4 regions of the Pseudarthrobacter sp. S9 genome follow, and region 4 is predicted to be linked to each of the others. Evidence: riboswitches for the same ligand, from Rfam matches in the RefSeq annotation. Region 4 holds a riboswitch; each other region holds the start of a gene.
The links. Region 4 has a riboswitch for thiamine pyrophosphate ahead of ACQCSY_RS18435 (bifunctional hydroxymethylpyrimidine kinase/phosphomethylpyrimidine kinase). Riboswitches for the same ligand answer to the same signal wherever they lie in the genome.
Positions count from the first base shown of each region.

Region 1 (7,742 bases), on a different replicon from region 4:
GACGCATTCTGAGTCGCCCGGAAGCGCAACGCAGCTTTCCCATTCGAGAAACGGGTAAAAGACAATGACGACAACCACCCCTCAGCTCCCGACACCGACGACGCGCGAAGCGGTCGATTTCTGGCCGGCGAAGTCCATGAAGGTCATGAAAGACGAATGGCAGCGATTGCGCTGCAGGTTCATCAACGCCAATCCCGTAGGCCCATGGGGGGATGTCATACTCTCCGAGTGGGAGCTGGAGGCCTGTGGCTGGGAGGATTTCCATCCCCACACCGAGACGAACTTCGTGCTGGAAGGCGAGCTCCACATCGAGAGCGAAGGCAAGACTGTCATCCTGAGGCCGGGCGATGCGGCACGCGTCAACCCAGGACGAACCGGCCGATACTGGGCACCGGTCTACGCGCGCATGGTCACCATTTACGGCCCCAACCCCGAAGGTTTGGAGTCGCACTCCTTCCGATACTCCGAAATCTGATTTACCCCCTCACGAATTGCCGTGGCGGAACCGAACAATAAACCGACGCAGCGGATCGTGTGGCGGCAACGGCTGCCGTGCAGCAGGCACTTCCAGACCACCATCCTCGCGGGCCGGCTCACAGGACAGGACCAAGGACGAGTTCCCGCTTGGCACCTTAAGGGTTTACCGGCCAGACCAAGTCATGAAGTACTTCCACCAGCTCAATTGAACCCCAGCAGCGCTTTGCGAACCCCGATCTCGCTTCCGGCCCCGCCGGCCCGATCCGGGGGTTGGCGAGAACAGCTTCTGAAAAACGGTCAATCAAGTAACAAAAAGTGATCCACATAAAAACACTTGCACTGAGTTTAAGCCTGTAATCTCTTCAGTGATCTGTTTCACAGGAGACGCTGCCGGAACGGTCCGAAGTCCTGCAAAGATCGCAGACCGGACGAAGAAGCACTTCCCCCGGATACGACACCCCCGAATTCGGCCCCCACCGGCATCCTCCTCAACGACCCCAACGGCGCAATCATTCAGATTCGACTAAGGACTCCCCCATGTCTCAACTCAAGCACCACGATACGAGCGGTCTCAGCGACTTTGGCTACAAGCAGTCGCTCTCGACCGGGAGTATCGGTAAATTCGCCAGCTTCGCGGCTGGCGTCAGCTACATTTCCATCCTCACTAGTGTTTTTCAGCTTTTCTACTTCGGCTACGGCACCGCAGGACCGGCCTATTGGTGGACCTGGGTCGGAGTATTCGTCGGCCAGCTGATGGTCGCGCTCGTCTTTGCCGAGCTCGCGGGCCGGTATCCGGTCGCGGGCGCCGTATACAACTGGTCCAAGCAGCTTGCCTCGAAAACGACGTCCTGGATGGCAGGCTGGCTGATGCTGATCGCGTCGATCGTCACAATCGGCGCTGTCGCACTGTCTCTTCAGATTACGATGCCGCAGATCTGGCAGGGCTTCCAGATGGTCGGTGACGGAACCGGCCCCTACGACTTCGCGGTCAACGGCGTCCTGCTTGCAACGATCCTGATCACCTTCACCACCCTCGTGAATGCGTTTGGCGTCAAACTGACGACCGCCATCAACAGCATCGGCGTATTTGTGGAACTCTTCGCGGCTGTATTCCTGGTCCTCGCTCTGGCATGGCACGCAGTACGCGGGCCCGAGGTCGTTTTCGACACCCAGGGTCTGGGTCAAGGCCAACCCCTCGGATACTTCGGCGTCTTCCTTATCGCAGCCATGGCCTCCGGCTACGCCATGTACGGTTTCGACACCGCCGGTTCCCTCGGAGAAGAAACCAAGAACCCGAAGAAGACCGCGCCAAGGGCAATCATCAGGGCCGTAACGGCATCCTTCATCCTGGGCGGAGCAGTGCTCCTCGCTGCCCTCCTCGCTGCTCCGGACCTGTCTGACCCCAAGCTCGGGGAAGCAGACGGAGGCCTGCAGTACATCGTCCTGTCGGTCCTCGGAGGACCCTTCGGCAAGGCCTTCCTGCTCTGCGTCGTGGTGGCAATCACTGTCTGCGCACTCGCCGTCCATGCTGCGGCCATCCGCATGATGTTCGCGATGGCGCGGGACAATAACCTGCCATTCAGCAGCCAGCTTGCAAAAGTCCACCCGGTTCGGAAGACCCCCACGACGGCGGCCATCACCACCGGCGTTCTCGCAATCATCCCGCTGCTGATCAATATCGGCCAGCCCGCCATCTTTACGATTCTTTCCAGCATTGGAATCGTGCTGATCTACCTGGCCTACCTGCTGGTCACCGCTCCCATGCTCCGTAACAGGTTCCTGAAAAAGTGGCCGCTGGCTGACGATGGGGCAGAGTCAGGCTTCAGCCTGGGTAAGAAGCGGGGCTTTATCGTCAATCTCATTGCCGTGGTCTGGGGAGCCGCAATGACCGTCAACCTGATCTGGCCTCGGCCGGAGATCTACAACTCCGAGCCACCGTTCGAGTGGTATTTCCAGTGGGGCGGGGTCATCTTCGTCGGATTCGTCGTTGTGGTCGGTCTCCTGCTGTACAGGCTGCGTATCAGGCACCGCACGGGTGTGCTGGAAGAACATGCGGCAGCCGTGCCGGACTCCGCTGACGCTGACGATCAGCTTGCACCCGCACTGGTCTAATCTCTCAAAGACGGGAAGGCAGACCGGTCAAGGAACGGTCTGCCTTCCCGTCTCTGTGGCCGGGATTCCGTGGCCCTTGCTTGTTCCACCGCAGGCATTTTTCCGAAGGATGCCCGCCGGCGTTGAGTTCGTCGTCGTCGACTAGCCCGTCTTAGATCGAATACAGCACGACGGGATCATCACAAACAAACAGACGACGGCAGCCTGTGCCGTTCTCGATGACCCGTATCAGTCGGCCGTCGTCGGCGCGGTACTGCCCGCGGTGGGGGCTCTCCGCGGGGGCCCAGGCAAGAAATTCCTCGGCTGCGGGCCCCCTGAAGTTGCAGGGGCTGGACTCCGGAGGTGGCGTCCCGCGGCTTTAAGGGTGCGGGACGCCACCGTCAATCGGAGGGTTAGTTGATGGCGTTGCGGAGTTGCTTGGCGGCCAGGGCGGGGTCGGCTGCGCTGTAGATGCCGCCGCCGACGACGGCGACGTCGGCGCCGGCCTGCTGGACAGCTGCTATGGTGGCGAGCTTCACGCCGCCGGCGACGGAGAACGGGACGCGTGCTTCTGCTCCGGCGCTCAGGAGTCCGGTCAGGTCGAAGCCGGGCTTGGCCTGTTCGTCCAGGCCGGCGTGCATCTCGACGAACTTCGCACCCAGGGCGCGGGCTTCCTTGGCGCGGGTGACCTTGTCTGCGACACCGATGAGGTCCACGACGATGCCCTTGTTGTGGGCCTTGGCTGCCTTGACGGCGCCGGCGATGGTGGAGTCGTCCGCGGTGCCGAGCACGGTGACCAGGTCGGCGCCGGCCTTGAAGGCGATGTCGGCTTCGAGTTCGCCGGCGTCCATGGTCTTCATGTCGGCGAAGACGATCTTGTCCGGGTGGGCGTTCTTGACGGCGGTGACGGCGGAGAGCCCTTCGGCCTTGATCAGCGGGGTGCCGAGTTCGATGATGTCGACGTATTCGGCGACCTGGCCGGCCAGTTCGAGGGCGGCTTCGGTGGTCAGAACGTCCATAGCAACTTGGAGCTTCATGATGTTTCTACTTTCTGTAAGGAACTGCGGTTCTCTGCAGGTAACTGCGGTGGGTGTGGAAAAAGAGGGGCCCCGGTTATTCGAGGTTGGCGTGCCGGAGCCAGAGCTCTTCGGCGGGCACATCGGTGTTGTCCCACAGGGACTGGAAGAGGGCCTCGGTGGCGAGGAAAAGCACCTGTTCGAACAGGGACCCGGAGTACTGGCGCGAGACGCTGGAGCCGTGGTCGGTCTTCTGCGCGGCGGGAATGGTCACCAGGGCGTCGGCGAGCCCGGCGAGCGGGGAATCCGGGTTGGTGGTGAACGCGGCGATCCGCGCCCCGGCCTTCGCCGCCGTTTCCGCTGACTTGACCACCCCCGAGGTCGTCCCCGATCCGGAGGCCACCAGGAGCAGGTCCCCGGAAGCGATTGCGGGAGTGGTGGTGTCACCGGCGATGTGGACATTCAGGCCCAGGTGCATCAGCCTCATCGCCGCCATCCGCAACACCAGCCCGCGCCGGCAACAAACACCCGGCCCGGCTGGCTAAGGTGACGGGCCAGGCCGGCCACCTGCTGCCGGTCGATGCCTGCGGCGGTATCCGCGATCTCCCCCAGGACAAGGGAGACGCTGCCGGCGAAGGCTTCCCCGGATACGTCCGGGGCGGGTCCGGTCATCACGGTCAAATTCACTTCTCCTCCTCCAGAGGTGGGCCTGACATCCATCGTCCTGTCATTTACGGGGAGGGGAAACGCTAATTCGGGATGGTTTAAACTGCCCGTTTGGGTAGGTGGGTGTGTGGATCGTCCGGTATGCCCTGACGAGATTCAGCGGCATGGGTGTGCAGTCCATCGATCCCCCGTTGAATGGCAGGGCGTTGCCCGGGGAGGTAGCTACGCAGCCACGGCCATTGTCCGCCTGCTGCCGGTCATGATGGACGGAGGTCCGCCGTGTCCGCACGCAATGGACTGCGACAGCGTTCTTCGCATACGGCCTCGTAGATGTCTTAGTGGACGTAGCGGCGTTTGAGGGCCGCCGCAGGTCCGGCCGGCGTTGCTGAAGGCACCCAGAACAGGTCTTGGGCGATGGCGTTGGGATCGGCGTCGGCGTCGGCGTCGGCAGCACGATACCGGCGTCGTTGCCGCCGAACTCCAGGGTGAGCCGTTTGACGGTGTCGGCTGAGGACTTGATGAAGCATTCCGGACTCCACGGTTCTGTCCGCCTGGTTGCGAGTAGGGTTTATTCCAGTGACACGGGGTGCCCTGCTGGCCGGGGCTGAGAGAACACCCGTTGAACCTGATCTAGTTCGTACTAGCGAAGGGATGTTGCGGATGACTATTCGCCTGACGCCTGACCACGCCTGGGCCATGCCCGAACGGCTCCGCCTCGTTGATCCTGCGGATCATCGAGGCGGAGAAGCCAACAGTGGCAACTGCTGGGAAGGCTGGCCGCCGGCGGGGCCACTGCACCGTGTTCGGAACTCCAGAGCACGTCGCCGACCAGATTGAGCTGTGGTTTCGCTCCGGTGCCGCAGACGGGTTTAACCTCATGCCGCCGCTGCTGCCCGATTCGCTCGACGAGTTCGTGGACAGGGTGGTTCCGGTATTACAACGGCGTGGGCTCTTCCGCAGCAGCTACACGGCGGACATGCTGCGCGGACACCTCGGACTGGAACGGCCGACCGTAGGCGTCCCGGACAATGGATAGTCCTATAAGCCTCTCCACTGACCCATCCCGGCAGGGCCACGTCCACTTCACTGTGGCAAGTCCGAAGTCCCATGGGCAAACCCACGAACTAGACATCAGCAACCGCCCGGGCGCGTCCGGGCACGCCGGACCAGTCCCCGCCGAATCAGGCTCAGCCGCTGCAACCCTCAATCATATTTGACCAGAAACAAGGAATCAGCATGAACATCACACTGAACGGCAAGCCCCACGCCGTAGGGGCAATGGCCTCCGCTGCAACGCTCGTCAGCCAGATCACAGGCCGCGAACTTGCCCCCAGCGGGCAGGCCGCGGACGGCCAGCGGCTGGGTGTGGCAATAGCGCGCAACTCGGAGGTGGTGCCCCGCAGCCAGTGGCACAGCACGGCGCTTGCTGAGGGCGATGGCATTGAACTCGTTACAGCAATTCAGGGAGGATGAGGATGATGACTGAAACAACTGCGCTTCCAGCCGGGCCTGGAACAGAGACTGACCGCATGGTCATCGATGGCGTGGAATTGAGCTCCCGGCTCATTATGGGCACGGGCGGAGCGCCTAGCCTGGACGGACTCGGTGCCGCGCTCCTGGCCTCCGGGACGGAACTGACCACGGTAGCCATGCGCCGCTACTCGCCCGCCGAAACGGGTTCCCTGTTCCGGCTGCTCGTGGACAACAACATCCGGGTCCTGCCGAACACCGCCGGCTGCTTCACCGCAAGGGATGCGGTCATGACGGCGGAACTGGCCCGCGACGCGCTGGAAACGGACTGGGTCAAACTCGAAGTCATTGCCGATGAGCACACGCTCTTGCCGGACGCCGTGGAACTCGTGGATGCCACCGAGCAGCTCGTCAACCGTGGTTTCAAAGTCTTCGCGTACACCAATGACGACCCGGTCCTGGCGCTGCGTCTGGAGAACCTGGGGGCCACCGCAGTCATGCCGCTTGGCTCTCCGATCGGGACGGGCCTGGGAATCCTCAACCCGCACAACATTGAGCTGATCGTGTCGCGCTCCTCTGTGCCTGTGGTGCTGGATGCGGGCATCGGTACCGCCTCGGATGCCGCCCTCGCTATGGAACTGGGTTGCGACGCCGTTCTGCTGGCCACGGCCGTGACCCGCGCGCAGAACCCTGCGCTCATGGGTGAAGCCTTCAAACACGCTGTTATCGCCGGTAGGCTGGCGAAGGCGGCCGGGCGTATCCCGCGCCGCGAGCATGCGCTGGCGTCTTCTGCGATGGAAGGCCGGGCCGAGTTCCTCTAGACCAGGGTTCTGACTGTGCGGGTGCGGCGATGGGCAGGCTCACCCGCTCCCCACCAAGACTCAGCCGTGGCACCTAAGGACGAGGTCCTCACCCGCCGCAAATTGACGAGTCCCTTTCGGGCCTGCCGGACCGGCGCTACCGCCTGGGCGGCGGGTCACTGTCTACAAGACGCCGACGGCGGCCAGCGTGCTCGAGCTGATCCGAAAATGGGGGTGAGCTGGCTGCGGCGGGTGGCGTGCTGGTGTGCCCGCCGGGGTCCGGCGGGGTGGGTCCGCGGTATGAAGGCGGGCGGGTGTCAGGCTCCCGGGGTCAGGGTGACGGTGTAGCCGAGGGCTTCGAGCTGGCGGATGTGGCCGCGTTTTTTGGTGTCCGGGTTGGTGCGGCGGGTGAAGTTGTGGGCGCCGAGGTCATGGAACCGTGCGTCCGGGTCCTTCAGGAGGTGCCAGACGATGACGGGATGGAACGTCCGACGGCGACGATGGCGCGTTTCTTGCCCCGCCGCCGGGCGATCCTTCGGTAGCGTTACAACCGTGTATTCATCCGGTTCACCTCGCACAACGCGGGCGGCGAGGTGACGCCACGTGACATCGAGTCCGCGGCAGCCGTCACCGGGGTGGCCTCAGAGGCTGGCTGTGCAGTCGGTATCGACACGCCCGAACCGACGGCGATAGCGGAAGTCTGGCGCGTTGCGCTGGGCTATGAAAAGGGGCCGGGGCGGCAGCCTGCAGGACGCGGAAGGCCGCGGAGGGGTCGATCGCGACGGCCTGCACGGCCAGGCGCGCCATGCCAGGGACGGGGCGAACAACCGGTGCCGACACCCTTTTGGTCCCGACCGTCGACGCCACCAAGGGCCTGGCCGGTGTCCAGGTCCGCGATCGTTGTCATCCAAGGTTCGAACGGTGTCACGCTTGTGTTGCCGGGTCCTGGAAGGAGCACACGGACCGGAACCGGTCTTCTCCGACGCCGTGCCACTAAACGGCAGCGTCGACAGCCAGACTGAGGCGATCGACCCCATGCATGGCGTCGGCGGCCCTGACCAGGGTCAGGTGTGAGAATGCTTGGGGAAAGTTGCCGGCCATCCGCTTTTCGTTCGTTGCGTACTCTTCGCTAAGCAGACCGAGCTCGTTGGCAAGCCCCACGAGTTTGTCCATAAGGATCTTTGCCTCGGCCCGTCGGCCTGTACGCGCATACTGCTCCACG
Region 1 covers NZ_CP189577.1:199,125-206,866, forward strand. Annotated here, with positions in the region: gene ACQCSY_RS22970 (cupin domain-containing protein) at 65-475, shown strand; gene ACQCSY_RS22975 (APC family permease) at 1,015-2,589, shown strand; gene hxlA (3-hexulose-6-phosphate synthase) at 2,982-3,605, opposite strand; partial or broken gene hxlB (6-phospho-3-hexuloisomerase) at 3,682-4,256, opposite strand; partial or broken gene ACQCSY_RS22990 (aldehyde dehydrogenase family protein) at 4,589-4,779, opposite strand; TPP riboswitch at 4,823-4,919, shown strand; partial or broken gene ACQCSY_RS22995 (LLM class flavin-dependent oxidoreductase) at 4,966-5,286, shown strand; gene thiS (sulfur carrier protein ThiS) at 5,487-5,723, shown strand; gene ACQCSY_RS23005 (thiazole synthase) at 5,729-6,541, shown strand; partial or broken gene ACQCSY_RS23010 (IS110 family transposase) at 6,838-7,064, opposite strand; gene ACQCSY_RS23015 (glycoside hydrolase family 15 protein) at 7,514-7,742, opposite strand, start outside.
Region 1: another riboswitch for thiamine pyrophosphate. It lies ahead of ACQCSY_RS22995 (LLM class flavin-dependent oxidoreductase); the one in region 4 lies ahead of ACQCSY_RS18435 (bifunctional hydroxymethylpyrimidine kinase/phosphomethylpyrimidine kinase).

Region 2 (7,742 bases), 100 kb from region 4:
ACGCTCGGCCGCCACGGCGGCCAGCGCCTGCGCCCAGGGCTCGGGCTTCATGACCATGCCGGCTCCGCCGCCGTACGGGGTGTCATCCACGGTCCGGTGCCGGTCCGTGGTGAAGTCCCGCAGGTCATGGACCCGCAGGTCAAGCAGCCCGTCCTGACGGGCCTTCCCGATCAGTGACAGTTCCAGGGGTGCCAAATACTCCGGGAAGATGCTGACGACGTCGATCCTCATCTACGCGTTGTCTCCGGTTTCGGCGCTGCCGGCAGCTTCGCCGGTCTCCTCGGCGTTGATCTCAAAGAGCCCGGGCGGCGGGGTGACCAGCACGAACTTCTCGCCCACATTCACCTCGGGGACGATCTGCTCCACGAACGGGATCAGGATTTCCTTGCCGTCCGTCGCGGTCACGACCAGCAGGTCCTGGACGGGGAGGGTGTTAAGCCCGGAGACCTTGCCGACAACCTTGTCGCCCACCCGGACGTCCAGACCGACGAGCTCGTGCTCATACCAGCCCTCGTCGTCGTCTTCGTCGAGTTCTTCGGTCTCGATGAAGAGCTTGGCGCCGCGGAGCGTTTCGGCCTGATTGCGGGTCTCGATCTCCTCGAAGGCCAGCAGCAGGATGTCCTTGTTCCAGCGGGCGCTCAGCACGGTGAGCGGTCCGGCCGAGGCGGGCTCCACGGTGAGCTGTGTGCCAGGAACGAAGCGGTCGCCGGGCGCGTCGGTCAGCACCTGGACGGTCACTTCTCCGCGGATGCCGTGGGGTTTGCCGATTCGTGCCACCTGAAGCTGCATCTGTTCCTCTGTTCCGGATTCTTACTGCTGGATTCTTTTTTGCTGGGTTCTTGCCGCTGGGTTCTTGCCGCTGGTTCTGGACAGTTCTGCCGCGGAAAACAGGCCGGCCCCTCCACCATTATCTGGTGAAGGGGCCGGCCTAAAGACGAGTATTGCTGAACGCGTTAGCGGCGGCGGTCGGTGTCGACGACGTCGACCCTGACCGGCTCGCCATCCGCCAGCGCCGCAACCACAGTGCGCAATGCGCGTGCGGTCCGGCCCTGCCGGCCGATCACCCGTCCGAGGTCGTCCTGATGAACGCGCACCTCGAGGGTGTCCCCTCGGCGGTTGTTCTTCGCACTGACCTTGACGTCCTCAGGACTGTCAACGATCCCGCGGACAAGGTGTTCGAGCGCTTCTGCCAGCAATTTACTCTGCCTCGGTGGTCTCTGCTTCGGCGGCGTCGGCGGCGTCGGCGGGAGCCTCGGCAGCGTCGTCCTTCTTGGCCTTCTTGGTGATGGCTTCCGGGATGATCACGGAACCCTTTTCCGGGGTAATGAAGGCAGCCTTGGGAGCCTTGGTCTTCAAGGTTCCCTCCTGGCCGGGGAGCCCCTTGAACTTCTGCCAGTCACCGGTGATCTTAAGGATCGCGGCAACCTGCTCGGACGGCTGTGCGCCGACGCCGAGCCAGTACTGGGCGCGGTCCGTGTCGACCTCGATGTACGAGGGCTCTTCGGTTGGGTGGTACTTGCCGATCTCTTCGATGGCACGGCCATCACGCTTGGAGCGTGCGTCCATGACGACGATGCGGTAGTACGGTGCGCGCATCTTACCAAAGCGCTTAAGGCGAATCTTTACGGCCACTTTTGTGGTCACTCCTGTTTCTGAAACGGGGTCGAGCCCGGCGTTCTGCACCCGTGGGGCGGGCCGTACTAGGGGGTTCTTAAGGACAAGATCCGGACGCGGAGAGAGGGGCCACGCAGATCGAGTACCTGTTTATTGTGCCAGATCAGCGCCGGGATTTCGACTTGACACGTGCACAACGTGCTGAATGCCCTCCATTTTAGCGGCGCGGAACCCGTCCGGACTCAGGACGTCCGGACTCAGGACGTCCAGACGTAGAGCCCGGACTTGGTGGCGGGGTCCACGTCGGCGGCGAGCTCGGCGAGCTGCCGGACATAGCTCCGGGCCTGGTCCGCACCGAAGGGCATGTCCTCCTCGGCCGCCCAGCTCCCGGCCACGTCCTCCAGGACGTTGCCGTCGCCCTCGGTTTCGTAGGTGAGCAGCTCGGCGAGGGCCCGGACCATGGCGGCCGGGACGCCGAGCAGGGAGTCGCTGGCCACGTCCACCATCGCGAGCTCGTAGTCGGCGCCGGCGGCATGGACGGCGGTCCCGGCCAGGTCGCCGAGGCGCTCGACTTCGAAGTCGCTGATGTCCGGGATCCGGACGGCCGCCGGCGCCGCGGCGCCCCCGCCGTCGAGGGCGGCGGCGCGCTTGAGGGCTTCATCGTGGGTGGACACAAAGATTTCGGTGAATCCCATGGGGTGATCCTTAGTGGCTCGGCGGTGGTGGCTCGGCGGTGGTGGCTCGGCGGAAAGTCCGGCTTCAGCCTAGCCCAGCGGGCAGTCACGTCAGCGCCAGCGTGCCGCCAGCACGCCGTCAGCGTGCCGTCAGCGAACAGCCACGCGGATGCGGTTGCGCCACGGATCCCCAAAGCGCAGCTCGGCTCCCGTGTGGTGCGACTGGACTCCGGCGAGCTTGAGGCGGTCGGCGAGGGCTCCGACGTCGTCGCCTGAGGGTACTTCGATCAGCACCTCGCCCAGGCCCAGGGTGTCACGCCGGGGGCCGGCGCCGCGGCTGTTCCACACGTTCATGGCCATGTGGTGGTGGTAGCCGCCGGCGGAGACAAACAGCGCCTGGCCGTGCCAGCCCGCGGTCTTCTCGAAGCCGAGGGTCCCGACATAGAAGTCATGGGCCGACTGGACGTCGCCCACCTGCAGGTGGACGTGCCCGACGCCGGCGCCGGCCTCGCGCTGTCCGGTCACCGATTCCTCGGTGAGGAACTGCTCCAGGTAGTGCTGGGGCGGCAGGGCAAGGCTGTCCATGACGACGTTCTTGCCTTCCCAGGACCACGCCTCGCGGGGCCGGTCCCAGTACAGCTCGATGCCGTTGCCCTCGGGATCGCTGAAGTAGAAGGCTTCACTCACGAGGTGGTCGGCGCTGCCGCTGAAGGACTGCGGCTCATACTGCGCCGCGGTGGCGACGGTGGCGGCCAGGGAGTGCTGGTCCTCGAAGAGCAGGGCAGTGTGGAAGAGGCCGGCCTCGCCGCGGGAGGGACTGTGCAGCCCGGGGGCGGGGGCAAGGTGGACCAGCGGCTTCTGGCGGCGGCCCAGGTAGAGCCCGCCGTCCTGCTCGGCCACGATCTCGAGCCCGAGGGCACGCTGGTAGTAGTCCGTCATGAGCTTCATGTCGCCCACCTTGAGCATCACCGTACCCATGGTGAGTGCGGGGGGAAGAAGATCCTGGCTGGTGGCTTCTGCAGTCATTTTGAACGCTCCGGTGGTTCAGCGGCCACCGACCGTCGATGACCTTCATACAGTTAAATTACTTGAAGCTTCAATTTATTCCTAATGGACGAGTTGACCCCGCAACACGATGTGCTTCGGCTGATCCAGGGTGCCGAGCCGGGTCCTGGGGTCCTCGGCGTACACGAGGACATCGGCGCTGGCGCCTTCGCTGAGGCCGTCCGCCCCGAGCCAGGCGCGCGCGGCCCACGCGCCGGCGTCCAGCGCCGCGCGGGCGGGCAGGCCGGCAGCGTGCAGGGCTTGGATCTCGTCCGCGATCCGTCCGTGCCTGATCACGCTGCCGGCGTCCGTGCCGGCGTAGATGGCCACGCCGGCCTCGTACGCTGCCAGGATCCGTTCGCCGCGGCGTTCCCAGAGTGAGCGCATGTGCGCGGCGTAGCGGGGGAACTTCGCCTCGGCCCGCGCGGCGATGTCCGGGAACGTGGCGATGTTGATCAGCGTGGGCACGATCGGGACTCCCTGTTCCACGAAGCGCGGCAGGTGCCGCGGAAGCAGCCCGGTGCCGTGCTCGATGCAGTCGATCCCGGCGTCGAGCATGTCGTCCAGGGTGTCCTCGGCGAAGCAGTGCGCCGTGACGCGCGCGCCTTCATCGTGCGCGGCCTGGACGGCGTCCCTTAGCACCCCGGCGGGGAAACTCGGTTCGAGGTCGCCGGCGTCGCGGTCGATCCAGTCCCCCACAAGCTTGACCCAGCCGTCCCCGGCGAGCGCCTGCTTGCGCACGGCCTCCACGAGGTTCTCCGGTTCAACTTCGACGGCGAAGCCGCGCAGGTAGCGCCCGGTCCTGGCGATGTGGCGGCCGGAGCGGATGATGCGCGGCATGTCCGCGCGCTGCTGGAGCCAGCGGGTGTCATGAACGGCTCCCGCGTCGCGCACCAGCAGCGTGCCGGCGTCGCGGTCCGTGGCCGCCTGTTCCTCGGCGACGTCGTCCGGGACGTCGCCGCCGGGGCCGAGTCCGATGTGGCAGTGCGCGTCGACGAGGCCTGGAATGACCCAGCCGTCCAGCACGAGGTCCGGCGCGGCGGCGGGACGGCGGAAGGTCAGCACGCCGCCGACGGACCACATGCCGCGGCGTTCCTGGTCCGCGGCGGTGAGGACCGGGCCGCTGAACTCGATGATCCTGCTCATGCCTTAAAGCGTAGTCCGCACGGCCAAGGGCGCTCCGTCACACACAGCCGGCCCTGCGCGGGCTGTGATAGCTTCGTCTACGACCACACGGGTGCCCTTGCAGGGGCTGAGATCGGGCTGACGCGGCCTGCGACCGTTGAACCTGTCCGGGTAATGCCGGCGAAGGAAGTGAGTATTCCGTGAATACGCAATCCGCACAGCACAGCCCTATCAAGGACCAGTCCGGCCCAGACCAGCAGCGCCAAAACCAGCCTGGCCCCACCCAGTCGCTGAAGTCCCATTCCCTGGCTTTCACCACGGACGAGGAACACGGCATCCGCGTTCCGGTGACCGAAATCGCGCTGGAGGATTCCCCCGGCGGGGTGAAGAATCCTCCGTTCACGGTGTACCGGACGGCCGGGCCCGGAAGTGATCCAGTGGTCGGCCTGGAGCCGTTCCGTTCCGAATGGATAGAATCCCGGGGCGACACCGAACCGTACAGCGGCCGGGAACGGAACCTGCTCGACGACGGCAAGTCCGCCGTGCGCCGCGGCGCCGCGTCCGCCGAGTGGAGGGGAGCACAGCCGGTGCCCCGCCGCGCCGTCGACGGCCGCACGGTCACCCAGATGCACTACGCACGGCAGGGCATCATCACGCCTGAGATGCGGTTCGTGGCTGTGCGGGAGAACTGCGATGTGGAGCTGGTCCGCAGCGAGGTGGCCGCAGGACGGGCCATCATTCCCAACAACATCAACCACCCAGAATCCGAGCCCATGATCATCGGCAAGGCCTTCCTCGTGAAGATCAACGCCAACATCGGCAACTCGGCGGTCACCAGCTCCATTGCCGAGGAAGTGGACAAGCTGCAGTGGGCCGCCCAGTGGGGCGCGGACACCGTGATGGATCTCTCCACCGGGGATGACATCCACACCACCCGCGAGTGGATCATCCGCAACTCCCCCGTCCCCATCGGGACCGTGCCGATCTACCAGGCGCTGGAGAAGGTCAACGGCGAGGCCAATGACCTGACCTGGGAGATCTACCGGGACACCGTCATTGAGCAGTGCGAGCAGGGTGTGGACTACATGACCGTCCATGCCGGTGTGCTGCTGCGCTATGTGCCGCTGACCGCCAACCGCGTCACCGGGATCGTGTCCCGCGGCGGCGCCATCATGGCAGGCTGGTGCCTGGCCCACCACCAGGAGAACTTCCTGTACACCCACTTTGACGAGCTGTGCGAAATCTTCGCCAAGTACGACGTCGCGTTCTCTCTCGGTGACGGTCTGCGGCCCGGCGCGACGGCGGATGCCAACGACGCCGCGCAGTTCGCCGAGCTGGACACCCTGGCCGAACTGACCAAGCGGGCGTGGAAATACGATGTGCAGGTCATGGTCGAAGGCCCAGGGCACATCCCCTTCCACCTCGTCCGTGAAAACGTGGAACGCCAGCAGGAACTCTGCGATGGCGCCCCGTTCTACACGCTCGGGCCGCTGGTCACGGACATTGCGCCCGGCTATGACCACATCACCTCGGCGATCGGCGCCACGGAGATTGCCCGCTACGGCACCGCGATGCTCTGCTACGTCACGCCCAAGGAACACCTCGGGCTGCCGAACAAGGACGACGTCAAGACGGGCGTGATCACCTACAAGATCGCGGCCCACGCGGCGGACCTGGCGAAGGGCCACCCGGGCGCCCACGAACGCGACGACGCCCTGTCCAAGGCGCGGTTCGAGTTCCGCTGGCGGGACCAGTTCGCGCTCTCCCTGGACCCGGTCACGGCCGAGGCCTTCCACGACGAGACTCTTCCGGCCGAACCCGCCAAGACGGCGCACTTCTGCTCCATGTGCGGGCCGAAGTTCTGTTCCATGCGGATCAGCCAGGACATCCGCGACGAGTACGGCTCAGCGGAGTCTCAGGCCGCGCTGGCCGACATGGCTGCGGGAATGCGGGAGAAGAGCCAGGAGTTCCTTGCCTCCGGCGGCAAGGTCTATCTTCCGGAGCCGTCCGTGGGCAGCCCCGCTTAGCTCAAAACGCCCGGCTCAGGACACTCGGCTCAGCACGCCTCGGCGTGCTGGCGCCGGCTGACGTCCGCGACAAACGCGCGGATGATCCGGTCCCCGTCCACCGAATCCTGGGGCCGGTGCCCTCCCGCGGCGACGCGGTGCAGGGCACCGGTTTCACGGAGATAGCCGGCGATTTCCTCATACAGAGGTTCCCAGCCGCCGGTGAGCACCAGCGTGGGCACCCCGGGCACGATCTGCAGGGGTGCCTCCCACGGAGGTGCCTGCAGGCGCAGCCGGCGGGCCGCCCTCCGGGCCTCCGGCGTCGTGGCCCCGGGGGCGTCCGCCGAGAAGGCGCGCCGGATGAACTCCCGCTGGAAGTCGTCATCACTGAGGTGGTGGCGGACGTCGAAAAGCGGCTGCATCAGGGCCCGGTGCGCCGCCGTGGCCGGCAGCTCCGCGGTCAGCGACAGGCAGTCCGGTTCCACCAGGGTGAGGGAATGCACGAGGTCGGGCCGTTCGACGGCGGCCATCATCGCGGCGATGGCGCCCTGGGAATGGGCCACCACGTGGCCGCCGGCCGCGCCGCGGCCGTCATCGGCCAGCGATCCCAGCACGATGGCGGCATCGGCGGCGAAATCCGATTCCAGCGGCTCGGCGACGGCGTCGAAGCCGTGGCGCCGCAGGAACAGCGCATCGTAGCTGAGCGCCATCCCGTGCTGCTTTGGCCACGCGGCAGCGCCGAAGCTGCCTGCCCCGTGGACGAAAACTACGCGCTGCTTGAACATGGTCTAACCCTATGACACCGGCCCGCCGTTGAGGCCTGCGACACAATGGACGCCGGCATGGCAGCCGGCTGGCGCTACTTGCTGCCGCCGAGGAACTTGTCGAAACCCTTGGGCAGGTTCAGCTGGGAGGGATCGAAGTCCTCTCCCTGCTGGCCGAAGGATGCACCGCTCGGCAGGGCCTTGGGCCCCGCGGCACGCCGGGCCTCCGCCTCGCGGAGTTCCTGGGCTGCCTTGGCCGGGTTGCCGGAGCGGGCCTTCTTCTTGGGGGCGTTCTTGGCTCCCTTGCGTGCCCCTCCGCCGCCGCCCATGCCGGGCATCCCCGGCATTCCGGGCATCCCGCCGCCGGCAGCCATCTTCTTCATCATCTTCTGGGCCTGGGCAAAGCGCTCCAGCAGGCCGTTGACCTCGGAGACGTGCACGCCCGAACCGCGGGCGATGCGGGCGCGGCGCGAGCCGTTGATGATCTTGGGCGCGACGCGCTCGTGCGGCGTCAT
Region 2 covers NZ_CP189576.1:3,737,933-3,745,674, reverse strand. Annotated here, with positions in the region: gene trmD (tRNA (guanosine(37)-N1)-methyltransferase TrmD) at 1-231, opposite strand, end outside; gene rimM (ribosome maturation factor RimM) at 232-789, opposite strand; gene ACQCSY_RS17935 (RNA-binding protein) at 954-1,196, opposite strand; gene rpsP (30S ribosomal protein S16) at 1,198-1,632, opposite strand; gene ACQCSY_RS17925 (hypothetical protein) at 1,872-2,309, opposite strand; gene ACQCSY_RS17920 (VOC family protein) at 2,439-3,314, opposite strand; gene ACQCSY_RS17915 (amidohydrolase family protein) at 3,396-4,478, opposite strand; TPP riboswitch at 4,556-4,663, shown strand; gene thiC (phosphomethylpyrimidine synthase ThiC) at 4,658-6,484, shown strand; gene ACQCSY_RS17905 (alpha/beta fold hydrolase) at 6,514-7,248, opposite strand; gene ffh (signal recognition particle protein) at 7,323-7,742, opposite strand, start outside.
Region 2: another riboswitch for thiamine pyrophosphate. It lies ahead of thiC (phosphomethylpyrimidine synthase ThiC); the one in region 4 lies ahead of ACQCSY_RS18435 (bifunctional hydroxymethylpyrimidine kinase/phosphomethylpyrimidine kinase).

Region 3 (7,742 bases), 1.5 Mb from region 4:
ACATGGATACCCGCGCTGTGCGATAACCTGCGATAACCGCGCCATGACCGGCCGCCCTCCGGCGCCGCGGCGCTCCGGCGTCCTCCGGTGCTCCGGCGTCTACCGCGGACACTCCCGCGTCTACTGCCGTGTGAGGAAGACGAGGTTCCAGGTGCCGGCCCCGAGGGCCGCGGCGACGGCGGCCGCGGCGATGCCCAGCCCGCCCAGCAGGACCCAGATGTCGAGGCCGCTGAATGTCGACGGCCTCGCCCAGGTCCGCTGCGCGCCGCCGAAGCCGCGCGCCTCCATCGTGACCGCTAGCCGGGAGGCGCGGCGGATGGCCTGCACCAGCAGCCCGAAACTCTGTCCTAGGGTGGCCCGGAGCCGCTGGTACGGGTTGCCGCGCGAGCCCACGCCGCGGGCACGCCGGGCCATGCCGATGGTCTGCCATTCCTCGGCCATGAGCCCCACCAGCCGCATCGCCGCCAGGGTGCCGAGGACGAAGCGGTGCGGCAGCTTCGCGTTCTGCGCCAGGGCGTCGGCCAGGTCCGTGGGGTCCGTGCAGCTCATCAGCAGCACCGCGGGCAGTGCGATGGCGAGGCCGCGGAGCATGAAGCCGAGCCCCAGCTGCAGGGAGCCCGCGCTGATGGACCAGATGCCGGCGTCGAACAGTATGGACCCGGTGTCCGGCGCCAGGATGGCGGTGCTCCAGCCGCCCAGCGTCGCCGCGAGGATCAACGGCCAGCCGCGCTGCCACAGCAGGGCAACGGTCAGCCCGGCCAGCGGGAAAAGCATCAGTTCGAAGGCCAGCGCCACCGACGCCGAGACCCAGTCGATCGACAACGCCAGCACCAGGGTGATCATGACGACGGCGGTGAACTTGGCCAGCGGATTGGCGCGGGTCAGCAGGGCATGGTTGCCGCGCAGGTTCAGGACTTCCCTCATGGCGACGCCGCCTCGGGCAGCCCGAGGTCCGCGACGTCAAGGCCCGGCGTGGCCAGCCTGAGTTCGGTGCCGCCGAGGACGGCGCTGAATTCCTGATCGTGCGTGACGGAGACGACGGCGGTGCCGGCGTCGAGGAGTTCGGAGAGGAAGGAGGCGAGTTCAGCCCAGGTGTTCGCGTCCTGGCCGAAGGTGGGCTCGTCCAGCACCAGCACCTGCGGGTGGGCGGCGAGCACCGTCGCCACCGAGAGGCGCCGCTTTTCGCCGCCGGAGAGCGTGTAGGGGTTGGCGTCCACCAAGTCCCTCAGCCGCAGTCGCTCCAGCAGCTCGTCCACGCGCTCTTCACCGTAGCCGAGGTGGCGGGGGCCGAACATGAGCTCATCGAGCACGCGGCCGGTGACGAACTGGTGCTCGGGTTCCTGGAAGACGGTCCCGATCCTGGCGATCAGCTGCTGGGCCTTCCACTGGTACGGATCGATGCCGGCGCCGGCGCTGAGCTCCAGCGTGGCAGAGACCGCCCCCGCGACTGGCTGCAGGAGACCGGCCAGGGTCAGGGCGAAGGTCGATTTCCCCGAACCGTTGGGGCCGGTGATGGTCAGGGCCTCCCCGGCGCGGACCCGGGCCGTGATGCCGGACTGCACCGGGTGCGGTGCGATGGTGCGGAAGCCGCCGCGCAGACCGGCGCGGCGTGGCCGCTCCCGGGAAACCGCGAGCTGTTCCGCGGCGAGCAGCAGCTGTCCGGCAGCCCCGGCCGCCGTGCGTGCCCGGGCCTGCGGCACATGGCCCGGCACCCAGACGCCCGCAGCAATGAGCATGTCCCGTGCCTGTTCCAGGACCTGGTCCGGGGTGCCGTCGATCAGCACCGCGGACTCCGTGGCGGAACCCGGCCGCAGCACCACGATCCGGTCCACGAGGTCTTTCCACACGGCCACCCGGTGCTCCACGACCACCAGGGTGGCCCCGGTCTTGTCCAGGCAGCGGCCCACGGCGTCGCGGACTTCCAGGACGCCGGCCGGGTCCAGGTTGGCGGTGGGTTCGTCGAGCAGGAGCAGCCCGGGGCGCATCGCGAGGATGCCGGCGAGCGCCAGGCGCTGCTTCTGTCCGCCGGAGAGGGCCGACGTCGGGTGGTCCAGCGGCAGCCGGGCCAGCCCGACGTCGTCGAGCGCTTCCTGCACACGCGCCCAGATCTCCGCCGGGGGCACGGAAAGGTTCTCCGCCCCGAACGCGACGTCGTCGCCGAGGCGCGAGAGCACCACCTGGGTTTCCGGGTCCTGCTGCATGAGTCCGGCCCGGCCGCGCTGCGCCCGCGGCGGGGCGCCGTCGATCAGGAGGCTTCCGGCCTCGTCGGAGTCCTCGGCGTCGCCCGAAGCTCCGCCCGCGGCACCGGCGCCGGCGGAGCTGTCGCCGAGCACGCCCGCCAGGGCGTGGAGCAGCGTCGACTTGCCGGCGCCGGAAGGGCCCAGCAACAGCACCCGTTCCCCCGGCCGGATGTCCAGGTCCAGCCCGCTGACCGCGGGCCGGGGCCTGCCCGCGTGCCGCCAGCCCCAGCCGCGGGCCGTGATCGCCGACGGGCGGACTGTATTGGAAGATGTCATGAGTCGTCGGCGGATGTCAGGAGAAGACAGGCTCCGTGGCGGCCTTGCGGGAGGCCAAGGAGCTCAGTACCCCGGTCTTGGCCAGGCCGCGGGTGGCGAGCCAGGACAGGGCGCCGGCAATGACGGCAGCGGAGATTGCCATGAAGACGATGTAGGCGAGCTTGTCACCGGCGGCGTAGGCGATGTTCCAGCCCCACGGCAGGAAGGAGTCGTTGAGGCCGCCGAACAGGCCCGCGCCGGCTCCGGCCAGCAGGGACACCGGCAGGTTGAACTTCCTGTACAGGATCGCGGCGAACACCAGCTCCGCGCCGAGGCCCTGGAGGACGCCGGAAATCAGCACCGTGGTGCCGTACTGCGAGCCCATGATCAGCTCGCCGGTGGCAGCCACTGTTTCGCAGAACAGGGCGGCGCCCGGCTTGCGGATGATGAGCATGCCCAGCACGGCCGGGATCATCCAGCCGCCGGCATAGAGACCTGTCAGGGGCGGGTAGAACGCGTTGACGGGTGCGGAAATCACGTTGGCGCCCTGGGACCAGGCCCAGAAAATCACGCCGCCGGCGACGGCGATCAAGGCGGCCACCACGATGTCCACCACACGCCAGTTGTAGTTGCGTTGTCCAAGCATCGGCTTGGCAGAACCATGCTTTGCAGATGTATCAGTCATGTCGTCCTCCTGAGGAACAGGAGGGGAGAGTCCCCCGGCTGGCCGCCGCTTCCGCCGCCGCTCCGGGCACTCTGAGATCTCGACTCCCTTGCGCCGGTACTAGCCGGATCAGGTTCGAGGGTCTGCGGCTGTCCGCACTCTCAGCGCCCACCATTGGTTCCCCTGGATTCCTCCAGTGATGCCCGACGGCGGCGCTCCCCTGTCGTATTAAAATCGCCCTTGTGGGCGTTGTTCAGTTTACACCCGCAGGCCCGCCAAATCCCGCGCCGGCTGTCACAATTCCCCCGCTATCCCGGCGGGAATCCCCCCAGCAGGGACGCTAGGCTAGGGGCAGCCCTGTTTCCTGCCACCCTGCTTCCTCCCACTCGGTTTCCTCCCACCCTGCTTCCTCCCACAAGGAGTCCCGGAATGAACATCGTCATCAAATTGCTCGGCACCGGCATCAGCCTCCTCGCCGGGTTTGTCGGTACCAAGCTCGTCGACACCGTCTGGGAGAAGTCCACCGGCAACAAGCCGCCTAAGGGCCACGACGACGACATCCCCACCACGCTACGCTCGGCCCTGATCTTCGCCCTGATCTCCGCCTCGGTCAGCGCCATCATCCAGGTGCTTGCCAACCGCGGCACCCAGCGCGCGATCACCCGCTTCGCCAAGACCCAGGACATCGTCTAACCGGGCTCCCCGGTGATTGGGCCTGGACTACCGGGCTCAGCCACCCTGGTCGTCGTCGGCACCGCGCTTGGCGGCCGACTGCTGGACCACGGCCTCGAGCTCGTCGGTGCTCAGCAGCTCCGGGTGCAGGTGCTTGGTGCGGTAGCCGGCCCGGCCCACCATGTGGGCGGACACGGGCACGGTGAGCAGCTGGAACAGCCAGGCGACCGCCAGCGCGGGCCACACCCACCAGATGCGCATCTGGAGCCCCAGGGCGAACAGCAGCAGGAACAGTCCGAGCACCTGGGGCTTGGTGGCGGCGTGCATCCTGCTCATGAGGTCGGGGAACCGCAGCAGCCCGACGGCGGCGGCGAGGGACATCAGCGCGCCGACCACCATGAAGACGGCGGAGACGGCGTCGATCATGAAGTCGGCCAGGGACGCGTCAGGATTCACGGACGTTCTCCCGCCTGTCCGCCACGAACCGCGCCACGGTGACGGAGCCGACGAAACCGATGATGGACAGCGCCACCAGAAGCATCAGGTTGTTGAGGTGCCGGTTGACGGCCATGTCGATGCAGAGCGCGGCCCCGACGATGGCCAGCAGCACGTCGGCGGCGAGCACCCGGTCCAGCAGCGAGGGGCCCCTCGCGATCCGGATGATCGCTCCGGCGGCGGCCAGGGACAGTACGACGGCGGTCACCGTCAGGACAAGCTGCATCATGCGCGCGCCTCCTGCTTGAGTGCGGACAGTTCGTCTCGGCTCCCCATGATGCGGATCAGCCCGGCCTCGGTGTCCCGGACTTCCTTGCGGAGCCGGGTCGCGTCCTCGGCGTTGCGGACATTGATGCCGTGGATGTACAGCGTGGACGTGGACCTGTCCACCTCCACCACGAGCGAGCCCGGGATCAGCGAGATCACGTGCCCGGTGGCGGTCACCAGGAGGTCGGAGTGGCTCCGCAGGGGGACGGCGACGACGGCGCTGATCACCCGCGGTCCGCGGGCGGCGGCCAGGAACAGGACCTGGAAGCTCGCTGCCGCCACCTTCGCGAGGAAGATGACGGCGAAGGGGATGGCGCGGAGCACATTGAAGCGGCCGCCGAGCTCCACCGGGGGCAGGTAGAACACGCGCGCCACCACCACCGCGATGAGTGCGCCGAAGAGCAGGTTGCCCGGGCTGAAGTTCTGCCAGAGGGCGCCCCAGACAATCACGAGCCACACCAGCAGCGGCAGTTCCTGTCGCAGCGAGATCCGCTTCCGGCTCATTTCCGGCCGCCAGTCTGCTGACCCTGCCCGGACTGGGCGATCACCGGGACCGGCGCGTCTTCGCCGAGCACCGCCTGGATGTAGGAGGACCTGTCCAGCATCTCCTGGGCGGACTGGTCCGCCACCTTGAACAGCGGCCCGGCAAAGACGGTCAGCGCCACGCCGAAGATCACCAGGCCCAGGGTGGAGCCCACCATGGTCCGCGGGAGCAAGGTGACATTTGTCTTGCCGCCCCGGTCCCCGGTGGCCGAATCTTGCGGAGCCGCGAGCAGCACCGGATCGGGATGTTCCGCGTCCTCGGGTTTGCGCCAGAATGCGCGGTTCCAGACCCTGGCGACGGCGAGCAGCGTCAGCAGGCTGGTCAGCACTCCCCCGATCACCAGCGCGTAGGCCAGCGGCGTGCCGAGCTGAATGCCCGCCTGCAGGAGCCCGATCTTGCCCAGGAATCCCGAGAACGGCGGAATGCCGGCCAGGTTCATGGCGGGCACGAAGAACAGCACCGCCAGCAGCGGGGACAGCTTGGCCAGGCCGGCCACCCGGTCCACGGAGGAGCTGCCGCCCCGGCGTTCAATCAGGCCCGCGACCAGGAACAGGCTGGTCTGGATGGTGATGTGGTGGACCACGTAGAAGACCGCGGCGCCCAGCCCGGCCACCGTGGACAGGGCCAGGCCGAACACCATGTAGCCGATGTGGCTGACCAGGGTGAAGGACAGGAGCCGCTTGATGTCGCTCTGGGCCAGGGCGCCGAGGATTCCCACCACCATGGTCAACAACGCTGCGACCATCAGCGGCGCGTTGAGCGCGTCCCCGGGGAAGAGCAGCGTCTCCGTGCGGACCATCGCGTAGACGCCCACCTTGGTCAGGAGGCCGGCAAACACCGCCGTGACGGGAGCGGGCGCGGTGGGGTAAGAGTCCGGAAGCCAGAAAGACAGCGGGAACACCGCGGCCTTGATGCCGAAGGCAACCAGCAGCATGACGTGCAGCAGGGTCCGGGTGCCCTGGTCCAGATCCGCGAGTTTGATGGCGAGATCCGCCATGTTGATGGTTCCGGTGGCGCCGTAGATCATGGCGATCGCGATCAGGAAGAGCACTGAGGAGACCACCGAGACCACCACATAGGTCACGCCGGCGCGGATGCGCGGGCCCGTCCCGCCCAGCGTGATCAGCACGTAGCTGGCGGTCAGGAGGATCTCGAAGCCCACATAGAGGTTGAACAGGTCCCCGGACAGGAAGGCGTTGGACACCCCGGCCACCAGGATCAGGTAGGTGGGGTGGAAGATCGAGAGCGGCGCGTCCCGGTCGCCGTCGGCCATGCCCTGCCCGGTCGCGTAGATCAGCACGGCGAGGCTCACGGCGGAGGACACCACCAGCATCAGCGAGGAGAACTGGTCCACCACCATCACGATGCCCCAGGGCGGAAGCCAGCCGCCGATGTTCACCGCGGCCGTCCCGCCCTCCCACACAGAGGCGAGCAGCCAGCATTCGAGCAGCAGGGTCAGGGACAGCACGGCGATGCTGACGGCCCGCTGGGCCCGGGGGTGCCGGATCAGCAGGAAGGTCAGGGCGGCGCCCAGGATGGGAAGTACGACGGCGAGCGGGGCAAAACTGGCGACGTTCACTGTCCGCCTCCTTCCGGTCTTGGCGCCACGTTCCGGGAGCCTGGCTGTTCTTCCGCGGCGGCGTCCTCGGCCATGACCGGGCGGTCGCCCGCCATGACGGTAGCTGTGTTGGTTCCGGCGGCGGTGTGTCCGGCGGTGTCCGAGATCCCGGCTCCGTCGGAGCCGATCATGGCCAGCGGGAATTCCGAGGTCTCCGCCGGGATCACGGAGTCGTCCTCGGCGTCGAAGCTGGGCGTCTCCGCGACGCGGCGGTCCTCGGCGTCGTCCTGGATTTCGTCCTGGCGGGCCAGGACCCAGGTGCGGTAGATGATGCCCAGCATGAACGCCGTGACGGCGAAGGAGATCACGATCGAAGTGAGGATCAGTGCCTGCGGCAGGGGGTCGTTGTAGTCCCGCGGGTCGGTGTCCTTGCTGAACATCGGCGCGAGCCCGGCGTAGCCGCCGGTGGTGAGAATCAGCAGGTTGGTGGCGTTTGCCAGCAGCATGAGTCCCAGCAGGACCCGGGTGAGGCTGCGTTCCAGGATCAGGTAGATGCCGCAGGCATACAAGGCTCCCATGACCGTCAGCAGGGTCAGATTGACGCTCATGCTTTCCCCTTGGCGGTGGTTTCGGCCGGGATCCCGCCGGCTTCCTGCTGTTCGGAGGGCTCCGCGGGATGATCTTCGAAATGCTCGTCGATTTCGGCCCCCAGGCTCCGCAGTACGTCCAGGACGAGGCCGACGACGACGACGTAGACACCGATGTCGAAGATGGTGGAGGTGACGAACTTGATGTCGCCGAAGATGGGCAGCCACAGCCCGACGATGGCGCTCTGGAACACCTGGCCGCCCAGCAGCAGCGGCGTCATGCCTGCGGCCGCCGCCGTGGCGAGCCCGATTCCCAGCAGGGTGCCGGCGCCGACGGGCGTGGCTTCCCGCAGTTCGAAGCGGCCGCCGGCGAGGTAGCGGAGCGTCAGGCCCAGGCCGGCGGTGAGCCCGCCGGCGAAGCCCCCGCCGGGCAGGTTGTGCCCGGCCAGCAGCAGGTAGA
Region 3 covers NZ_CP189576.1:2,368,693-2,376,434, reverse strand. Annotated here, with positions in the region: gene ACQCSY_RS11345 (energy-coupling factor transporter transmembrane component T family protein) at 121-924, opposite strand; gene ACQCSY_RS11340 (ABC transporter ATP-binding protein) at 921-2,516, opposite strand; gene ACQCSY_RS11335 (ECF transporter S component) at 2,533-3,180, opposite strand; TPP riboswitch at 3,248-3,391, opposite strand; gene ACQCSY_RS11330 (DUF4235 domain-containing protein) at 3,589-3,852, shown strand; gene mnhG (monovalent cation/H(+) antiporter subunit G) at 3,889-4,287, opposite strand; gene ACQCSY_RS11320 (monovalent cation/H+ antiporter complex subunit F) at 4,277-4,555, opposite strand; gene ACQCSY_RS11315 (Na+/H+ antiporter subunit E) at 4,552-5,097, opposite strand; gene ACQCSY_RS11310 (Na+/H+ antiporter subunit D) at 5,094-6,716, opposite strand; gene ACQCSY_RS11305 (Na(+)/H(+) antiporter subunit C) at 6,713-7,303, opposite strand; gene ACQCSY_RS11300 (Na+/H+ antiporter subunit A) at 7,300-7,742, opposite strand, start outside.
Region 3: another riboswitch for thiamine pyrophosphate. It lies ahead of ACQCSY_RS11335 (ECF transporter S component); the one in region 4 lies ahead of ACQCSY_RS18435 (bifunctional hydroxymethylpyrimidine kinase/phosphomethylpyrimidine kinase).

Region 4 (7,742 bases):
AATCGTGGAGCCGACGATGTACGTGGTGGGCGCCCTCTTTGCGGTTTCCTGGTGGTATGGCATCCGCACGGGCATCCGCCTTGACCGTGAGGCAGCCCAGCGGGACCGCGAGCAGGCCGCCTGGGAGGCCGCGCATCCGGCGGGCAGCCAGCCCGAAACCGGCACCCAGAACCCGTAGCCCCAAACCCGTAGACTTGACCCCGAACCCCACCCCAAACACATTGGAGCAGCTGTGAGCATTGAGCGCACCCTAGTCCTGATCAAGCCCGACGGCGTCGCCCGCAACCTGACCGGCAGCATCCTCGGCCGGATCGAAACCAAGGGCTACACCCTGATCGAGCTCAAGAAGGTCGACGCGAGCCGCGAGCTGCTCGAGCAGCACTACGAGGAGCACATCGGCAAGCCGTTCTACGCGCCGCTGGTCGAGTTCATGCTCAGCGGGCCTGTCGTCGCCGCGATCTTCGAGGGACACCGCGTGATCGAGGGCATCCGCTCGCTCGCCGGCACCACGGACCCGACGACGGCGGCGCCCGGCACCATCCGCGGCGACTTCGGCCGCGACTGGGGCCTGGCTGTGCAGCAGAACCTCATCCACGGCTCGGACTCGGTGGAGTCCGCTGAGCGCGAGATCAAGATCTGGTTCTAGGACCTGGTCCCGCCTCACCGAGGTGACAGTTAAGGCCAATGTTCGCGATGAGCATTGGCCTTATCTGTCACCTCGCGGTGTTTGCGGGTTTCTAGTAGCCGGACGTGCCGATGAAGACCTGGATGAAGGCGAAGAAGATCGTGGCGATTACGGCGACATAGAGCAGCGCCGTGACGATCCAGCCGGAGTCGCCCAGGATTTTCGCCGGGCCCGCGGGCAGCCGGATCACGCCGTGGGAGACGTTGCGGACGGTCACCCAGACGAACAGGGGAATCATGACCGCCCAGACGATCATGCAGAACGGGCAGAGGATGTGGATGGCGTAGAGGGCCTGGGACCAGAGCCAGACCACGAAGACGAAGCCCAGGGTTACGCCCGCCTGAAGCCCGAGCCAGTACCACCGGGCGAATTTTGCGCCCGCTAGGATGGCCATGGCAGTGGTGATGATGACGGCGAAGGCCACGATGCCGATGAACATGTTGGGGAAACCGAACACGGAACTCTGCGGCGTCTGCATGACCTGGCCGCATGAAATCCAAGGGTTCACGTCGCACACGGTGACGTGGTTCGGGTCCTTCAGGACTTCCAGTTTCTCGAGCACCAAGGTCCCGGAGGCAAGCCAGCCGACGACGCCGGTGATCAGCAGGAGCCACGCGAACGGACGGTCACGGGTCATCGTGGGAAGGGACCGGTCCGCAGAGGCCGGCCCGGAGCGCGGCTCGTGCACGGTCGCGTCGCCGGCGGTGCTGGAGATACTGGGCATGGAATATCGGTCCTTTAGCTCGGGTGCTTCTGGCCCCGATTGTAGCGCTGGAGGCTGGGCAGCGCCGAGGAATGGCCCGGGGCCGCCCCGGTTCCGTCTCGCCTCATCCGCTTCCCCCGCGCACTTCTCGCCCCGCTTACGCTTGCTTTGACGGCTCCTGTGAGACAATGATCGTGGCTGGAACCCGATCCACATCCGGATTCCGGTCCGGCGATATTGTTTCCAAGACCGCCAATGATGAGCAGGGAGCTACGGATCCTCTGATCCAAGCTGTCCCGCAATGCCATTGGACGGCACCTGGTTGTGGCGTGTAGATCAACGGGTTCCAGAACAATCTCGCCGGCCCTCCAGGGCTGCCGCACCCCACTGCCGGTGCGAACCTGAGGGTATTCAATTGACTTCTGTCAATGCCTGCGGGTGTTGACAAATAATTGCCCCAACGGGTGCCGGATGTGGCGGCACGTCAGGGGCAGGAGTGTCGCCACATATGGATAATGACCAGGTTGTAGCCGGTAACGAAGAACTAGTTGTTACTGAGAAAACAGGGGAAACTGCGGAATCAGTAGCTCCGGTAGCGCCCAAGAGGGCCGTCAGGACTCGCCGCAAGGCCGCCCCCAAGGAAGCGGCGGCAGAGGTCGTGGCCGAAGCGGCGGCTCCGGCGGAAACGGCAGCTGCCGCGGAGGCACCGCTCGCCGTCCCGTCCACCGAACCGGCCCCGGAGGCTAAGGCCAAGGCTCCCGCCAGGCGCAGCCGCGCCCGCAAGCCAGCAGAGACGGCAGAGACTCTCCCGGTATTCGCCGAGGAAACCGCGGGCCAGGAGCCCGTTCAGCCCGCTGCGGCTGAGCCCGCCGAAGTTCCCGCAGCCGAGGCTCCCGTCGAGGAAAAGCCCGTCGCAGCAAAGGCCGAAAAGCCCGTTCGACGTCGTGCCAGCCGCGCGAAGGCGGCCCCCGCCGTTGAGGAAGCGCCCGCGGTTGAGGCCGTTGAAGAAGCCCCGGCGGTTGAGGAAGCGCCCGCAGCTGAAGCAGCGCCGGCTGAGGAAGCGCCAGTCGTAGCGGAGGCGCAGGCCGCGGACGAAACTCCCGCCGCCGTCGAAGCGCCGGTAGGAAAGCCGGCCGAAGCCCCGGCCGCGTCGCTGTTCCTGGAGCCTGGCGCCGTCACCTCGATGATCTTCCAGGCCCCCGATCTCAGCACCGTGGTGCGCCCGGTTCCGGCCGCCGCTGCAGCAGCCGTCGCGGAAGCCGAGGAGCCCGAAGACGAAGAAGGCGAGGAGGGCGAAGACGCCAGCCGGCGTCGGCGCCGCAGCCGCGGACGCCGCGGGCGCAGCCGCACCGCCGGCGAGTCCGAAGCCGAAGCTGAAGGCTCCGCGGAGGAGGGCGAAGAAGGCCCGGAGGACACCCTGGAAGACGGCGTGACCTCGCGCCGCCGTCGCCGCCGCCGCCGTGGCGACCAGGACCTGGAACTGACCGGCGGGGGAGACGACGATCCGCCCAACACGGTGACCCGCGTCCGCGCGCCCCGCGCGCTCTCCGAGGCGCCGGTCAACAACCGCGTCACGAGCGTCAAGGGCTCCACCCGGCTTGAGGCCAAGAAGCAGCGCCGCCGCGAATCCCGCGACACCGGCCGCCGCCGCACCGTCATCACCGAGGCCGAGTTCCTGGCCCGCCGCGAATCCGTGGACCGGCAGATGATCGTCCGCCAGCGCGACGACAGAATCCAGATCGGCGTGCTCGAGGACGGCGTCCTGGCAGAGCACTTCGTCTCCAAGACCCAGCAGGACTCCCTGATCGGCAACGTCTACCTGGGCAAGGTCCAGAACGTGCTGCCCTCCATGGAAGCCGCCTTCGTAGACATCGGACGCGGCCGCAACGCCGTGCTGTACGCCGGCGAAGTGAACTGGGACGCTGCCACGCTCGAAGGCAAGCAGCGCCGGATCGAGAACGCGCTGAAGTCCGGCGACTCTGTGCTGGTCCAGGTCACCAAGGACCCGGTCGGCCACAAGGGAGCCCGGCTCACGAGCCAGATCTCGCTGCCCGGCCGCTACCTCGTCTACGTGCCCGGCGGTTCCATGACCGGCATCTCGCGCAAGCTGCCCGACGTCGAACGCAACCGTCTCAAGCGCATCCTCAAGGACCGCCTGCCGGAAGATGCGGGCGTCATTGTCCGCACCGCGGCCGAGGGGGCGTCCGAGGAAGAGCTGACGCACGACATCAACCGCCTCCGTGCGCAGTGGGAAGGCATCGAGAGCCAGTCCACCTCCACCAAGATCCTCGCCCCCGAGCTGCTCTACGGCGAACCCGACCTGACCATCAAGGTGGTCCGCGACGTCTTCAACGAGGACTTCTCCAAGCTGATCGTCTCCGGCGAGGAAGCCTGGGACACGATCGAGGCCTACGTCACCTATGTGGCACCGGACCTCGTGGGCCGGCTCGAAAAGTGGACCAAGGATTCGGACATCTTCGCGGCCTGGCGCATCGACGAGCAGATCCACAAGGCCCTGGACCGCAAGGTGTTCCTGCCCTCCGGCGGCTCCCTCGTGATCGACCGCACGGAAGCCATGACCGTGGTGGACGTCAACACCGGCAAGTTCACCGGCAGTGGCGGCAACCTCGAGGAAACCGTCACCAAGAACAACCTGGAAGCGGCCGAGGAAGTCGTCCGGCAGCTCCGGCTCCGCGACATCGGCGGCATCATCGTGATCGACTTCATCGACATGGTGCTGGAATCGAACCGCGACCTCGTGCTGCGCCGCATGGTGGAGTGCCTGGGCCGGGACCGCACCAAGCACCAGGTGGCGGAGGTGACCTCGCTGGGCCTCGTGCAGATGACCCGCAAGCGCATGGGCACCGGCCTGCTGGAAGTCTTCGGCGAGCAGTGTGATACCTGTGCGGGCCGGGGAATCGTCACGCACGACGAGCCCGTGGAGCACCGCCGGGCCAACGTCGTCGCCGCCGAGCACTACGTGCCGCGGGCCGAGAGCCAGCCCGCCGTACGGACCGAGCGCAAGGGCCGCCGTCGTGGAAAGGGCGGCCAGGGAATCATGGAGACGGCCCCGTCCGCGGCGGTAGCAGTGCACGCCGAGCCCACCGAGGCCGAGCGCCACGCCAAGGCCGAGGCAACCCGTGCGGCCCTGGCGAACATCGCCGCCGCGGCGCACGCCGCCCACCTGCACGACGGGGAGATGGCCGCCGCGCACGACGCCGAGGCCCGCCAGGCCGCCGTCGGCGCAGCCCTGCAGCTGGCCGCGAAGGAGGAGGAGGCAGCAGGACGTCCCGTACTGACCTTCGGTGGCGAGCAGGTTGCCTTGCCGTTCGTCGAGCACGCCGAGGAGTCGCCGGTTCCTGCCTTTACCCTGGATCTGCTGACCGAGGCCTTCGCCCACCTGGGCGAAGCCGGGGAAGCAACGGCAGCGCCGGCACGCTCGGGCGGGTCCGGCCCGGGCCGCGCCCAGGCCGCAGGCTCCCGGTCCGAGGTGGAAGCCGACGGCGCAACGTCCCGCGCCCGCCGCGGACGCCGCAACCGGAGCGCCAGCCGCGCCCAGGGTGCAGCCAACGAGACGTCCGTGAAACACCACGAGGCAACCCCGTCGGCCGCTGCAGTGTCCGTTCACGAGGCCAAGGCCCCCGCCGCAGCCTCACAGGCAGCCAAGCCCGCCGCCAACGAGCCGATCATCCTCGGCGTCGGCGTGCCGGCGTCGGAGCTCTAACCGCTCAGTAAGTCAAGAGAGTAAGTCACCGAAACTGCGGGTGCGGGCCGGACCAGCGTAGCAATACGCCGGATTCGGGCCGCACCCGCAGTTCGTTAAGGGATGGGGCTAGGCTGGAGGACTGACACGGGGTGCCGCGCATAGGGCCGGCTGAGATCCAGACCCGTTGAACCTGTCCGGCTAGCACCGGCGAAGGGATGTCTCTCTTGTCCTCACCATCTCGTCCGACTGATTTCCTTCCGTACCCGCCACGCACGTCCGCGCCGCTCCGGATTCCCCGGGTGCTGGCCATCGCCGGCTCGGACCCTTCCGGCGGAGCGGGGATCCAGGCGGATCTGAAAAGCATCGCCGCGAACGGCGGCTACGGCATGGCGGTCATCACCGCCCTGACCGCGCAGAACACCCAGGGCGTCCGGGCCGTACACGTTCCCCCGGCGGCCTTCCTCACCGCACAGCTGGACGCGATCAGCGAGGACATCAGCATCGACGCCGTCAAGATCGGCATGCTGGGTGACGCCGCCGTGATCGACGCCGTCCGCAGCTGGCTCGAGAAGGTCCGCCCCGGCGTCGTGGTGCTGGACCCGGTGATGGTCGCCACGAGCGGGGACCGGCTCCTGCAGGAATCCGCCGAAGCCGCCCTGCACGCCCTGCTGCCGCTGGCGGACCTGATCACACCGAACCTGGCCGAACTCGCCATCCTGCTCAAGGAACCCGTCGCCGGCGACTGGGCGGAAGCCCTGGACCAGGGCAAACGGCTGGCCGCACTGGCCGGCACCACCGTCCTGGTCAAGGGAGGACACCTCAAGGGAGGCCACCCGACGAGCGGCGGGAACGGGAGCGACGGCGGCTGCCCGGACGCGCTCGTCAACACCGGGGGACTGCTGGGGCAGCAGACGGTGGTGGTGCCCGGGGAGCGCGTGCCCACGCGCAACAGCCACGGCACCGGGTGCTCGCTGTCCTCGGCAATGGCCACGGTGCAGGCCCGGGTGGGGAACTGGGAAGCGGCACTGCGGGAGGTCAAGCCGTGGCTGCAGGGGGCGCTGCGGGAAGCGGGGGGCCTCGACGTCGGATCCGGAAACGGTCCGGTCCATCACTTCCACCACGTGCAGCACCTCACCCAGCGGCAGGACAGGCTCCGGCACCAGACCCCGGCAGAAGGCGAGTTCGCCGTGGCACTTCGGGACGGCGCGGCGGGCGATCTCGACGCCATCTACGGCCTGGAGTTCATCAGGGGCCTGGCCGACGGCACGCTGCCAGAGCACGAGTTTGCCTATTACCTCGCGCAGGACGCCATCTACCTCAACGGCTACTCCCGGGTGCTGGCCCGCGCCGCCGCCATCGCACCCTCGGAGGCTGAACAGCTGTTCTGGGCCCGTTCGGCGCAGCAATGCCTCGAAGTCGAATCGGAGCTGCACCGGACCTGGCTCAGCACCCGGCCCACGAAAGCAACGCTGGGCCCGGTCACGAAGTCCTACGTGGACCACCTGCTGGCTGCCACGGTCTCCGGCAGCTACGGTGTGCTGGTGGCGGCAGCCTTGCCGTGCTTCTGGCTCTACGCCGAAGTCGGGGCCGCCCTGCACGCGGAGTTCCTCGCCGTCGGCGCACCCGAGGCGCACCCCTACGCCGCTTGGCTGCGGACCTATGCCGATGAGGACTTTGCCGCCGCGACCCGGCAGGCCATCGCCTACACCGATACAGCGGCGCGGCTGGCCTCAGGAAGCGAGCGGGACGCGATGGCACTGGCCTTCCGGCAGTCATCGCGCTACGAGGTCGAATTTTTCGACGCGCCGAGGCTGCACGCCTGAACCAATCCGCCCCGCGGAGCCGGTACGATAGTTGGGCACGGTTCCGGAAGTCGTTGCGGCAACACTCTGAAAATTCATGGTGGCGCCTAGCACGTACCAACCGCCGGAACCAGCCTCATTTGCGGCCGAAGGCAAAATTAGCGTATTCTAGATCTTCGGTGCTTACGCCAACACTTGGGTTATGACCCTGAGGACTGTCCACATGAAATTACATGTGGATTTGTTCCGGGGGTAGCTCATGGGTTCCCCCGGGGAATCCACCGGCGTTGAGGCACAGCGTGAGCCAGGCCAAAACAATTTGGACCCAGGTTCCGCACGCAAATCTAGTAATAAACGTCGAGAGAAGTGAGTTCCCCAGTGGTGTACGCGATTGTCCGCGCAGGCGGCCGCCAAGAGAAGGTTTCCGTTGGAGACTTCGTTACCCTGAACCGCGTCCCCGGTGGAGCCGGCAGCACCTTTGAGCTGCCCGCACTGCTCCTGGTAGACGGCGACAAGGTCACGTCCGCTGCCGCGGACCTGGCCAAGGTAACGGTTACGGCTGAGATCCTCGAAGACCTTCGTGGTCCGAAGATCGTCATCCAGAAGTTCAAGAACAAGACCGGGTACAAGAAGCGCCAGGGTCACCGTCAGGAACTGACCAAGGTCAAGATCACCGGTATCAAGTAACCACTCGTTACTGTTCAGGTTTTCAACAGATTCCCCAGAATTTTAAAGGCAGGCATTTCAAATGGCACATAAAAAAGGCGCGAGTTCCACTCGCAACGGTCGTGACTCCAACGCCCAGTACCTCGGCGTCAAGCGCTTCGGCGGCCAGGTAGTTTCCGC
Region 4 covers NZ_CP189576.1:3,839,490-3,847,231, forward strand. Annotated here, with positions in the region: gene ACQCSY_RS18415 (DUF4233 domain-containing protein) at 1-178, shown strand, start outside; gene ndk (nucleoside-diphosphate kinase) at 233-646, shown strand; gene ACQCSY_RS18425 (vitamin K epoxide reductase family protein) at 738-1,409, opposite strand; gene ACQCSY_RS18430 (Rne/Rng family ribonuclease) at 1,897-5,112, shown strand; TPP riboswitch at 5,230-5,327, shown strand; gene ACQCSY_RS18435 (bifunctional hydroxymethylpyrimidine kinase/phosphomethylpyrimidine kinase) at 5,310-6,917, shown strand; gene rplU (50S ribosomal protein L21) at 7,275-7,583, shown strand; gene rpmA (50S ribosomal protein L27) at 7,645-7,742, shown strand, end outside.